Regions from separate parts of the Mycobacterium sp. MS1601 genome, predicted to be linked through region 2. Evidence: riboswitches for the same ligand, from Rfam matches in the RefSeq annotation. Region 2 holds a riboswitch; the other holds the start of a gene.

Region 1 (5,865 bases), 1.9 Mb from region 2:
CTTGACGTGGCGCATCCGTTCACGGGCCGCCATGGAGCCGGACATGTCCACCACGAACAACACCAGGTTTGATTCTCGACCCTCCCGCACGGCGCGGCGCAGATCCTGACTCTGCAGCTGGAGCCGCCCCGCGGTACGGCCACGGGCGATCTGGTGCGGTGCGGCGGCGCGAACGGTCTCGACCAGATGGATGCCGTGGCCGTCACCGTCGACCCGGGTGGCACCGACCCGGCGCCCGGCGGCGGTGCGGGCCCGGCTGCGTCGACCGGACTGCCCCTCGCCGACACCGTCGACGGTGAACAGCTTGGCCCGGTAGGGCTCGCCCGCGCCGACCGGGGCGGGGATGCCCGATGACGGTGTGGTGCCAGTGTTGCCACCGGGCGGGGAGACGTCCTCGGGCGGGTTCTCGCCGCCGCCGTCATCGTCGGGTCCGTCCGGGTCCGGGTCCGGGTCGGTGTCGGAGGTTTCCGGAGGCAGCACGTCGTCGAGGGCCTGCTTGTCGAGTCCGGGTGCGTCGAACGGGTTGCGCCGCCGTCGGTGCGGCAGGGCCAGGCGCGCGGCCACCCTGATGTCCTCGATGGTGATGTGTTCGCGGCCCTGCCAGGCCGCGTGGGCAGCGGCGGTGCGGGCGGTGACGATATCGGCGCGCAGCCCGTCGACCTCGAACGCAGCGCATACTTCGGTAACCTTCAGCAGCATCTCGTCGGAGAGCTGCACGCGGGCCACCACATCCTGGGCGCGCTGGATGCGCAACTTCAACCGCTGCTGGGCCTCGGCGTAGCGGGCCCGGAACCCCTGGGAGTCGGTGTCGAATGCCAGCCGGCGTCGCACCACCTCGGCGCGCAGGACGGGATCACGTGGGGCGGCGACCTCGACGGTGAGACCGAAGCGGTCCAACAGCTGCGGCCGAAGTTCGCCCTCTTCGGGGTTCATGGTGCCGACGAGCACGAATCTAGCTGCGTGAGTTACGGATACACCGTCGCGCTCCACCGACAACCGCCCCATGGCCGCAGCATCGAGGAGCAGATCGACCAGGTGGTCGTGCAGCAGGTTCACCTCGTCGACATAGAGGATGCCGCGGTGGGCGGCAGCCAGCAGCCCCGGCTCGAAATCGATGGCGCCGTCGGACAGTGCGCGCTCGAGGTGGATGGATCCGGCCACCCGGTCTTCGGTGGCACCCACCGGCAGCTCGACCAGACGTACCGGTCGGGTCTCGATCAGGTGTCCGGGGTCGAACGGGCCGTCGGGAGATGTCGCATCGGGGTCGGCAGGTTCGCAGGAGAAGCGGTCGCCTGAGTAGACCTCGATGGGCGGGAGCACCTCGACGAGCGCACGGACCAATGTCGATTTGGCGGTGCCTTTCTGCCCGCGCACCAGAACTCCGCCGATGGCCGGAGACACTGTGGTCAGCAGCAATGCCAGGGCCATGTCGTCGAGCCCGCCTTGGGCGTCGGGGTCGGCGCCCAGTACGGCGGAAAACGGATAAAGCTGCAGCATGAGGCACTCCGCTCACGTTTCGGCCACTTGTTGTGGGCTCATGCGAGGCCGGTCTTCGGACTCACCGCGTCCCGATCCTGAACCAGGACGGGCGCGGATAACCGCAGCGGGCCTGTGCCGGACTCTCACCGGGCTTCCCAGATTCTCCCCGAAAGCCGTCCGCGCCGTTTCCGACGCGGGGGCACACGGGGCACCTCGCGGTACTCACGCTAGCATCGCGCCCGTGCCGATCGCTGACGTGCGTCTCACTGTGGTTGGTATTGGTGCCGACGGATGGGCCGGGCTCGGTGACAACGCCCGGTCTTTGCTCATCGGTGCCGATACCGTTGTCGGTGCGCCTCGACACCTCGGTCTGTTGCCCGAGGTAGATGGTCAGCAACGGTTGACCTTGCCGCGACCGCTACTGGCCGGGTTGACCGCCCTGCTGGAAAATCTGTCCGGCCGGGTCGTGGTATTGGCCTCGGGTGATCCACTGGTCAGTGGTATCGCGACCACATTGATCAACAAGCTCGGGACGGATCGGGTGACGGTGGTACCGCACGTCTCTTCGGTGGCGTTGGCCCGGGCACGTCTTGGCTGGTCAGCGGAATCGGTGTCGGTGATCAGCGTCGTGGGCCGCGATGTGAGCGCGGTACTGCGCGAGTGCGCTCCCGGTATGCACCTACTGGTCTTGTCTTCTGACGAGCACACTCCAGGGGAACTCGCCGACCTACTGCAACGTCTGGGCTACGGCAACAGCCGGATGGTGATCCTGTCGGATCTGGGCGGTACAGCCGAATCCCGCATCGAGACCACGGCACAGCAGTTCGTCGGTGCGGTGCCGCGACTGAACATTGTTGCGCTCGAGATCGCTGGACCACTCCGGAGTGGCTGGGCCACAGGGCTTCCCGACGAACTGTTCGACAACGACGGTCAGCTCACCAAACGAGATCTGCGCGCGGCGGCCTTGGCGCGTCTGGCTCCGGTGCCCGGCCAGTTGCTCTGGGACGTCGGCGCGGGAGCGGGTTCGGTCGGTATCGAGTGGATGCGAGCCCACCCGAGCTGCCGCACGATCGCGGTGGAAGCCGACGCCGACCGTGCCCGGCGCATCGTCGGTAACGCACACTCGCTGGGGGTTCCCACACTACGCGTCGTGAACGGCTCAGCTCCAAACGTATTGGCCGACCTCGAAGAGCCGGACGCCATCTTCGTCGGGGGTGGCGCCACTCGACCGGGGGTCCTGGACGAATGCATGAGCAGGTTGAGTTCCGGCGGTCGCCTGGTGATTCACGGTGTCACGCTGGAAACCGAGATGCTGTTGGGTGCCGCCTACCTGCGACACGGCGGCGAACTCACCAGGATTCACATCGAACGCGCCGCGCCGGTGGGGACGTTTGTGGGGTGGACGCCGGCTCGGGCGGTGACCCAGTGGGCGTGGGTCAAGAACTGAATCGATCACCGGCTTCTGTGGTGTCGGAACGGCCGCGCAGGCTGGCACCGCAAGGGTAATCTGCTGAAATGGTGTGGACCGAGCCCGATGCCGGCTCGCGCGTTGCCTGAAATTTCCTCGCGGCGAAGCGGTTCGCTCCTTGTTGTCACACACGATTCCCAGCGACGAGGCGGGGAACAGGACAAAGGAAGATCATGGCTGAGTTCGTCATATCCGTTGATCAAGGCACTACAAGCACTCGAGCCATGGTCTTCGACCACAGCGGCGCCGAGGTTGGACGGCATCAGCTCGAACACGAGCAGATTCTGCCGCAGGCCGGCTGGGTGGAACACAATCCAGTGGAGATCTGGGAACGCACCGCTTCGGTGCTGGCCTCGGTGCTCAACAAGACGAAGCTCCAACCCACGGACCTTGCCGCGGTCGGTATCACCAATCAGCGTGAGACAGCGATGGTTTGGAACAAGCGTACCGGCAGGCACTACTACAACGCCATCGTCTGGCAGGACACCCGCACCGACCGCATCGCTTCGGCGCTGGATCGAGATGGACGCGGCGACGTCATCAGGCAGAAGGCCGGCCTTCCGCCCGCCACCTACTTTTCTGGCGGCAAGGTGCAGTGGATCCTGGAGAATGTCGACGGCGTCCGCGAGGCTGCCGAGCGCGGTGAGGCCATCTTCGGCACCAGCGACAGCTGGGTGGTCTGGAATCTCACCGGCGGACCGCGTGGCGGCGTGCACGTCACGGATGTGACGAATGCAAGCCGCACCATGTTGATGAACCTGGAGACCTTGGACTGGGACGACGAGCTGTTGTCCTTCTTCGGTATTCCGCGCCAGATGCTACCCAAAATCGTGCCTTCGTCGTCGTCACAGCCGTACGGGGTGACATTGGACAATGGCCCGTTGGGCGGTGAAGTGCCAGTCACCGGCATTCTCGGTGACCAGCAGGCCGCCATGGTGGGCCAGGTCTGCCTGGCACCGGGGGAGGCCAAAAACACCTATGGCACCGGCAATTTCCTGCTGTTGAACACCGGTGAGAAGATCGTGCGATCCAACAACGGATTGCTCACCACCGTGTGCTACCAGTTTGATTCCGCCAAGCCGGTGTACGCACTGGAAGGCTCTATCGCCGTCACAGGTTCGGCCATCCAGTGGCTGCGCGACCAACTCGGGATCATCAGCGGTGCGGCACAGAGTGAATCGCTGGCTCGACAGGTCGACGACAACGGCGGAGTTTACTTCGTGCCTGCCTTCTCCGGTCTGTTTGCACCCTACTGGCGTTCGGATGCTCGCGGTGCCATCGTCGGGCTTTCGCGTTACAACACCAATGCGCACGTCGCCCGTGCAGCACTGGAGGCGATCTGTTACCAGAGCCGGGATGTGGTGGATGCCATGGAAGCCGATTCCGGTGTGCATCTGGAGGTGCTGAAGGTCGACGGCGGCATCACCGGCAACAGCCTGTGTATGCAGATCCAATCCGATGTTCTGGGAGTGGACGTGGTCAAGCCGGTAGTAGCCGAGACCACCGCTCTCGGAGCCGCCTACGCCGCAGGGTTGGCGGTGGGGTTCTGGCGCAATCCCGATGACCTGCGGGACAACTGGCGCGAGGACCGTCGCTGGTCGACGTCGTGGAGCGATGAGCAGCGGGAACAGGGTTACGCTGGTTGGCAGAAAGCAGTCTCGCGCACCCTGGACTGGGTAGACGTTCAGTGACGGATCAGTTCCGGCCACTGCCGTCACAGGCGAGGGTTGGTGGTGACGTCGACGAGGGCACAAAAGCCATCGGGGTCATCTGCGCCATTCCCGAAGAACTGGCGCACCTGCGCGACATCCTGCAGGACGCCATCAGCACCGTCGCGGGACCGATGGTTTTCCATCGCGGTCTGCTGGACGGGTACCGGGTGGTGTTGGTCGGAGCGGGTATGGGCAAGGTCAACGCTGCTGCGGTCACGGCGCTGTTGATCCACGGTTTCGGTTGTACCGACATCGTGTTGTCCGGGGTTGCTGGTGGGCTGGATCCGGATCTGGCTATCGGCGATATCGTCATCGCAGACAAGGTCATTCAGCATGACTGTGGTCGCATCGAGGACACCGAGCTGGTGAACTATCAGCCCGGTCACGTGTCGTTCATAAACCCCACCGATGAACTCGGCTACGTGGTGGATCCAGCGCTGCTGGCGCGGGTCCGTGAGCGTGTCCGCGCAGCTGACATGCCGGCGGTCCCGACAGCTGCGGGCGGACGCGGGGGACCACCGCACATTGCATTCGGCACGATCTTGACTGGTGATCAGTACATTCACTGCGAGGACACGCGCACGGATCTGTTCCGGCGTTTCACCGCCAAGGCGGTGGAGATGGAAGGCGGCGCGGTAGCTCAGGTATGTTCCGCATTCGGCGTTCCGTGGCTGGTGATTCGGGCACTGTCAGATCTGGCCGGCCGGGACTCGTCGTTTGATTTCCCGATGTTCGTCGACAGCGCGGCAGCCACCAGTGCCGCTGTGCTGCGCACTATCCTGCCTGTTCTGCGCTGAGGCTGTGCCGCTGTCCATCTGGAGATGGACAGCGGCATCAGCAGCTCAGAGCGCGGCGACGCCGGCTTCTGCCACCGAGATGTCCTGCTCCACGCTGCCGGCGCTGACACCGATGGCTCCGATCACCTCGCCGTCGACCTCCAGCAGGAGGCCACCGCCGAAGATCACCATGCCACCGGAGGTGTGCTCGAGCCCGTAGAGTTCGGCGCCAGGCTGCACCAACGGCATCAGTGCACTGGTAGGCAGGTTCATCAGGATCGAGGTCCGCGCTTTGCGGATGGAGATGTCGATACTGGCCTTGATCGCACCGTCCATCCGCACGAATGCGACCAGATGACCTCCGGCGTCGACGACGGCAATGTTCATCGGCTGTCCGATCTCCTTCGCCTTCTCGGAGGCGGCCTGGATC
Region 2 (5,865 bases):
GCGCTGATCCAGCGCCCGTCCGCCCTGGATCCCGCGGTGGATCTCGAGGGTGCGACGGACCGCTGGAACTGGGTGCTCGACGGCATGGTCGAGATCGGTGCGTTGTCGCCGCAGGATCGCGACGCGCAGGTCTTTCCGCCGACCATCCCACCGGATCAGGCGCAGACCGCCAATCAGACCACCGGGCCCAACGGCCTGATCGAACGGCAGGTCATCGCCGAGTTGCTGACGTTGTTCGACATCAACGAACAGCAGCTCAACACCGAGGGCCTGCAGATCACCACCACCATTGATCCCAAGGCGCAGAGCGCGGCCGAAGCGGCGGTCACCGAAACGCTGGAAGGTCAGGATCCCGACATGCGGTCGGCGGTGGTGTCCATCGATCCGAAGACGGGCGCGATCAAGGCCTACTACGGTGGCGCCGACGCCAACGGATTCGACTTCGCCCAGGCCGGCCTGCCCACCGGCTCGTCGTTCAAGGTGTTCGCCCTCGTTGCTGCTCTCGAGCAGGGCAAAGGTTTGGGCTATCAGGTCGACTCGTCGCCGCTCACGGTCAACGGCATCCAGATCAGCAATGTCGAGGGCAGCAACTGCGGCACCTGCAACATCGCCGAAGCACTCAAGCGTTCGCTGAACACCAGTTTCTACCGGTTGATGCTGGAGCTCGACAACGGCCCGGCCGACGTCGCCGACGCTGCGCACCGTGCCGGTATCGCCGAGAGCTTCCCCGGGGTGGAACACACGCTCAGTGAGGACGGCCAGGGCGGCCCGCCGAACAACGGTGTGGTGTTGGGGCAGTATCAATCCCGGGTTCTCGACATGGCCTCGGCGTACGCCACGCTGGCTGACTCCGGCGTTTACCATCGCCCACATTTTGTGCAGAAGGTGGTCAACGCCCAGGGCCAGGTGCTGTTCGACGCGGCCAACCAGGACACCGAGGGTGAGCAGCGCATCGACAAGGCGGTCGCCGACAACGTCACTGCCGCCATGCAGCCCATTGCCGGATATGCCAACGGGCACAATCTGGCCGGGGCCGGAAGTCGGCGGCCAAGACGGGCACCAACCAGCTCGGCGACACCGGCGACAACCGTGACGCGTGGATGGTCGGGTACACCCCGTCGCTGTCGACGGCGGTCTGGGTGGGCACCACCGAGGGCACCAAACCCCTGGAGAATCAATGGGGCTCGCCGGTCTACGGTTCGGGGCTGCCGTCGGACATCTGGAAAGCGACCATGGACGGCGCGCTCGACGGCACCGACAACGAGGACTTCCCCAAGCCGACGGAGATCGGCGGCTACGCCGGTGTGCCTGCTGCCCCGCCGCCACGGCCCACCGAGACCGCACCGCCGACGCCCCCGCCCGGCACGGTGATCCAGCCGAGTCTCGAGATCGCTCCCGGGATCACCATTCCGCTGGGGCCGCCGACGACGGTGCCCGCACCGGCACCGGGTGCGCCTCCTGTGCCCGGAGCTCCGGTTCCGCCGCCGGGTGATCCGCTTGCGCCTGTTCCGCCGCCGGGTCCGCCTGCTCCGTGACGGAAGAAGTCTCGCCGCAGCGGCTGGCCTCGGACACCCGCAGCGCTGATGATCGTGATCTTCCGAGCCGCAACGACAAGATGGTGTCGGCCATGTCCGATGTGGTCGGTGGCCCGGTGGGACGCCACGCGTTGATCGGCAGGCAGCGGTTCTTCACGCCGCTGCGGGTCATCTTCGTGATCGCCGTGATGTTCCTGGCGCTGGGGTGGGCCACAAAATCGCCCTGCCTGCAGACCATTGGCACCGGGTCGGCTGATCAGCGGGTGGCCAACTGGGAGAACCAGCGGGCCTACTACAGCTTGTGCTATTCCGACACCGTGCCGCTGTACACCGCGGAGTTGTTGAGCCAGGGCAAGTTCCCGTACAAGTCGAGCTGGTTGGAAACCGACGAGAACGGCCAGCCCCGCACCCAGTACGACGGCACCGCAGCTGTTCGCTACATGGAGTATCCGGTGATCACCGGTGTCTACCAGTACGTGGCGATGGCATTGGCCAAGACGTATTCGGCGCTCACGCGGGCGGTGTCGTGGCCGGTGCTCTCGGGCGTCGCCGAAGTGGTGATGTTCTTCAACATCGCGGCGTTCGGGCTGGCGCTGGCGTGGCTGACGACGGTGTGGGCCACCGCGATGCTGGCCGGGCGGCGCATCTGGGACGCGGCGCTGGTGGCCGGTTCACCCCTGCTGATCTTCCAGATCTTCACCAACTTCGATGCACTGGCAACGGCTTTCGCGATGGGTGGGTTGCTGGCCTGGGCACGCCGAAAACCGGTGTTGGCCGGTGTCCTGATCGGCCTCGGGGTGGCGGCCAAGCTCTATCCGGTGCTGCTGCTGTTGCCCATCGTGGCGCTGGCGTTGAGGTCGAATCGGCTGGCGGAGGCGGGAAAGACGGTGGCGGCGGCGCTGGCCGCGTGGCTGGTGGTCAACCTGCCGATCATGGTGCTGTTCCCGGCCGGGTGGGCAGAGTTCTTCCGACTCAACAGCCGCCGCGGTGAGGACATGGACTCGTTGTACAACGTGTTCGGAAGCTTCACCGGCTGGCCGGGTTTCGACGCCGATCTCGGGTTCTGGGAGCCGCCGGCGATTCTCAACACCGTCACGGCACTGTTGTTCGGATTGTGTTGCGCCGCCATCGTCTACATTGCCCTGACGGCGCCACAGCGGCCGAGGTTGGCACAGTTGGCTCTCCTGGTGGTGGCGGCTTTCCTGCTGACCAACAAGGTGTGGAGTCCGCAGTTCTCGCTGTGGCTGGTGCCATTGGCGGTCTTGGCGTTGCCGCACCGTCGGCTCCTGCTGGCCTGGATGACCATCGACGCGCTGGTGTGGGTGCCGCGGATGCTGTACCTCTTCGGTGAGCAGAACAAAGGGCTGCCCGAGCAGGCCCTCACCACCACCGTGCTGTTGCGGGACCTCGCGGTTGTCGGGCTCTGCGTCCTGGTGATCCGGCAGATCTACCGCCCCGCCGAGGACCTGGTGCGCTGGGGTGGGCGCATCGACGACCCGTCAGGTGGGTTGTTCGATCGCGCCCCCGATGCCCCACCGTCCTGGTTGCCGTCGTGGCTGCGGCCCAGATCGGTTACTGTCAGCACTGCCGGTCAACCCGCCGGCTCCGATGGGCAAGCAGGAAGCCGGTGTGAATCCGGCGCGGTCCCGCCACGGTGACCGGGTAGAACCCGGGAGTCCGATACTGCCCCCGCCGGACGCCCTGCTCTGGGACGAGGACATCCCGGATGGAGTCAATCGTGTCTGCACGCACCTGCCTGACCTTTCTCGCCGCCGCCGCACTGCTTGTCGGGTGTGGCTCCCAAACCCCTGATACGGCAACAACTTCCGCGATCGACAACTGCGGGGTGCAGGTTACCGTCGACCAACCGCCCACCCGGGCAGTGGGCTACTATCAGCACGCCACCGAAATGATGCTCGCACTCGGGCTGCAGGATTCGATGGTCGGCACGGTCTATCCGGACAATCCACCGTTGCCGCAGTACACCGCGGCCTATGAGGCGATCCCGGAGATCTCGGACAAGGACGCGTCTTTCGAGCAGGTGATCGCGGTCGATCCCGATTTTGTGTACGGCGGTTACAACAGCGCATTCGACGAGGCCCAGGGCCGCTCCCGGCAAGCGTTCGCCGATGCCGGTGTCACCACCTATCTCAACCCGGAGTACTGCGCCACGTCACCGATCACCATGGCGGACGTGTACGCCGAGGTCGACCGGATCGCCGGTATCTTCGGTGTCGCAGACCGTGCCGCGAGCCTCACCGACGAGATGAAGAACAGTGTGGCCGAAGCTTCCGGCGCCGTACAGGACGTCACGCCGCTGCGGGCGTTCGTCTACGACAGCGGTGAGGGCACCGCGTTCACCGCGGGCGGCCAGGGCATCGGCAATCAGATCATCGAATTGGCCGGGGCCAGCAATGTTTTCGCCGACGTGCAGGACACCTTTGCCGACGTGTCCTGGGAGCAGGTGATCGACCGCAGCCCGGAGGTCATCATCATCTACGACTACTTCGGTACCCCGTCGGTGGAGGAGAAGAAGGCCTTTCTCAAGAGCAGGCCCGAGCTGGCCGATGTCCCCGCCATCCGCAATGACAGGTTCGCGGTGCTCACCCTGCAGGACGCGGTGCTCGGCGTCCGCGCACCGTATGCGGTGGGGGAGCTGGCCGCCCAGCTGCACCCCGACAGGTTCTGATGACGCTGGTTGCGGCGTTGTCCAGGGCCGCACGGTACGGCGAGTACTTCGAGACCCAACTCGACAGCGCACCACCACCTTTCGATCTTGGTGCGGCGCTGGAGGCCAGGGCGACCCGGCTGGGTACCACCGAGGCGCGGGTGGCGGCCTCGGCTCTGCAGTACGAGTTCGCCGAACGCCTGTGGGCAGTGTCGTTGGGAGCGTGGGCGTTCGGCCGGGTGGTTCCGGACCTGACCGCACTGAAGTACGGATGCGCCGACGACAGCACCCTGATACTCGGCTTCACCGCGCCGGTGGGCACCAGGGCAGATACTCCCGGTGAGGTGGCAGGGCTGCTGTACCGCAACGTCGTCGACGTGCAGTTGGCACCGTTTCATCAACTTCTGCGGGCGACGGTCAAGATGGCCGACGGACTGCTGTGGGGAAACGCCGCCACCGCGCTGGTGCTGGCAGCGCGCTCGGCCAGTCGCGCCAGGTCGTGCTACGCCGCCACCGCGCTGCTGCTGGAACAGCCACCGTTGGCCGGCCGTCTCACCGGTCCTGTCGCTACCCCGAAGCGCCGCAGCTGCTGTCTGTACTACCGCACCGCCGCCGGGCGCACCTGCAGTGACTGCCCGCTGCCCAAGGTGCCTGCGTGAGAACCCACCCACCGTATCCGCTGGTGATCCTCGTGCTGTTGGTGGTACTCGTGGCCGCCGTGATGCTCGGGTTGGCCGTGGGATCGGTGTCGGTCCCTACCTCGGAGGTGCTCAAAGCGCTCCTGCGGCAGCCAGTTGAGCCACAGCATCAGACCATCGTGATGCAGTCACGAGCTCCCCGGGTGTTGCTGGGGGCGGTGGTGGGCTCCGGACTGGGAGTGGTGGGGATGACACTGCAGGCGCTGGTGCGCAATCCGCTCGCCGACCCGTACCTGTTGGGTGTGTCCTCCGGAGCGTCTGTCGGCGCGGTGGCTGTGATCCTGAGTGGCGTGGCGATTTTCGGCTTCGCCTCGGTGTCGGTGGCGGCCTTCGCCGGCTCACTGGGTGCGCTGGCGGTGGTCTATCTGCTGTCGCGGGCGGGTGGTCAGATCACCACCACCCGTCTGGTGCTCGCAGGGGTGGCGGTGGCTTACGTGCTGTCTGCGGTCACCAGCCTGATGTTGATCATGGCCCGTACCGGCGACCAGGCGCGGCAGGTGCTCACGTGGCTGCTCGGTGGACTGGGCGGGGCCAGCTGGGCATCGTTGTGGCTGCCCATGGGAGTGGTGCTGGCGGGTTTGGCGGTGCTGTTGGCCCAGTCCCGCACGCTCAATGTGCTGCTGGCCGGTGACGAAGCAGCCATCACGATGGGCGTGGACGCCAACAGGTTTCGGGCTCGGATGTTCGTGCTGACCTCACTGGTCACCGGTGTGCTGGTGGCGGTCAGCGGTCCGATCGGATTTGTCGGGCTCATCCTGCCGCACGCCATGCGCCTGGTGGTGGGCAGTGATCACCGACGCGCGCTCCCTGCCACCGCATTGGCCGGCGCGTCGTTCCTGGTGTTGGCGGACGTGGCGGCCCGCACATTGGCCGCGCCCCAGGAGATCCCGGTGGGTGTGCTGACCGCGCTGTGCGGCGGCCCATTTTTCCTGTGGCTGATCCGCCGAGATGCCCGCCGCGCGGT

What was found. A riboswitch is a leader RNA that binds a small molecule or an ion and turns the genes downstream of it on or off. The one in region 2 is predicted to bind cobalamin.
Region 1: it holds a riboswitch for cobalamin, as region 2 does, so the genes downstream of both, BVC93_RS02715 (VWA domain-containing protein) here and BVC93_RS12290 (ABC transporter substrate-binding protein) in region 2, are expected to answer to the same signal.

Annotation. Positions count from the first base shown of each region.
Region 1 covers NZ_CP019420.1:568,076-573,940, reverse strand. The annotation lists gene BVC93_RS02715 (VWA domain-containing protein) at 1-1,497, opposite strand, end outside; cobalamin riboswitch at 1,536-1,700, opposite strand; gene cbiE (precorrin-6y C5,15-methyltransferase (decarboxylating) subunit CbiE) at 1,721-2,926, shown strand; gene glpK (glycerol kinase GlpK) at 3,121-4,638, shown strand; gene BVC93_RS02700 (5'-methylthioadenosine/adenosylhomocysteine nucleosidase) at 4,707-5,456, shown strand; gene BVC93_RS02695 (GlcG/HbpS family heme-binding protein) at 5,502-5,865, opposite strand, start outside.
Region 2 covers NZ_CP019420.1:2,514,545-2,520,409, forward strand. The annotation lists partial or broken gene BVC93_RS12280 (transglycosylase domain-containing protein) at 1-1,535, shown strand, start outside; partial or broken gene BVC93_RS12285 (glycosyltransferase family 87 protein) at 1,532-3,133, shown strand; cobalamin riboswitch at 3,107-3,246, shown strand; gene BVC93_RS12290 (ABC transporter substrate-binding protein) at 3,274-4,224, shown strand; gene BVC93_RS12295 ((2Fe-2S)-binding protein) at 4,224-4,862, shown strand; gene BVC93_RS12300 (FecCD family ABC transporter permease) at 4,859-5,865, shown strand, end outside.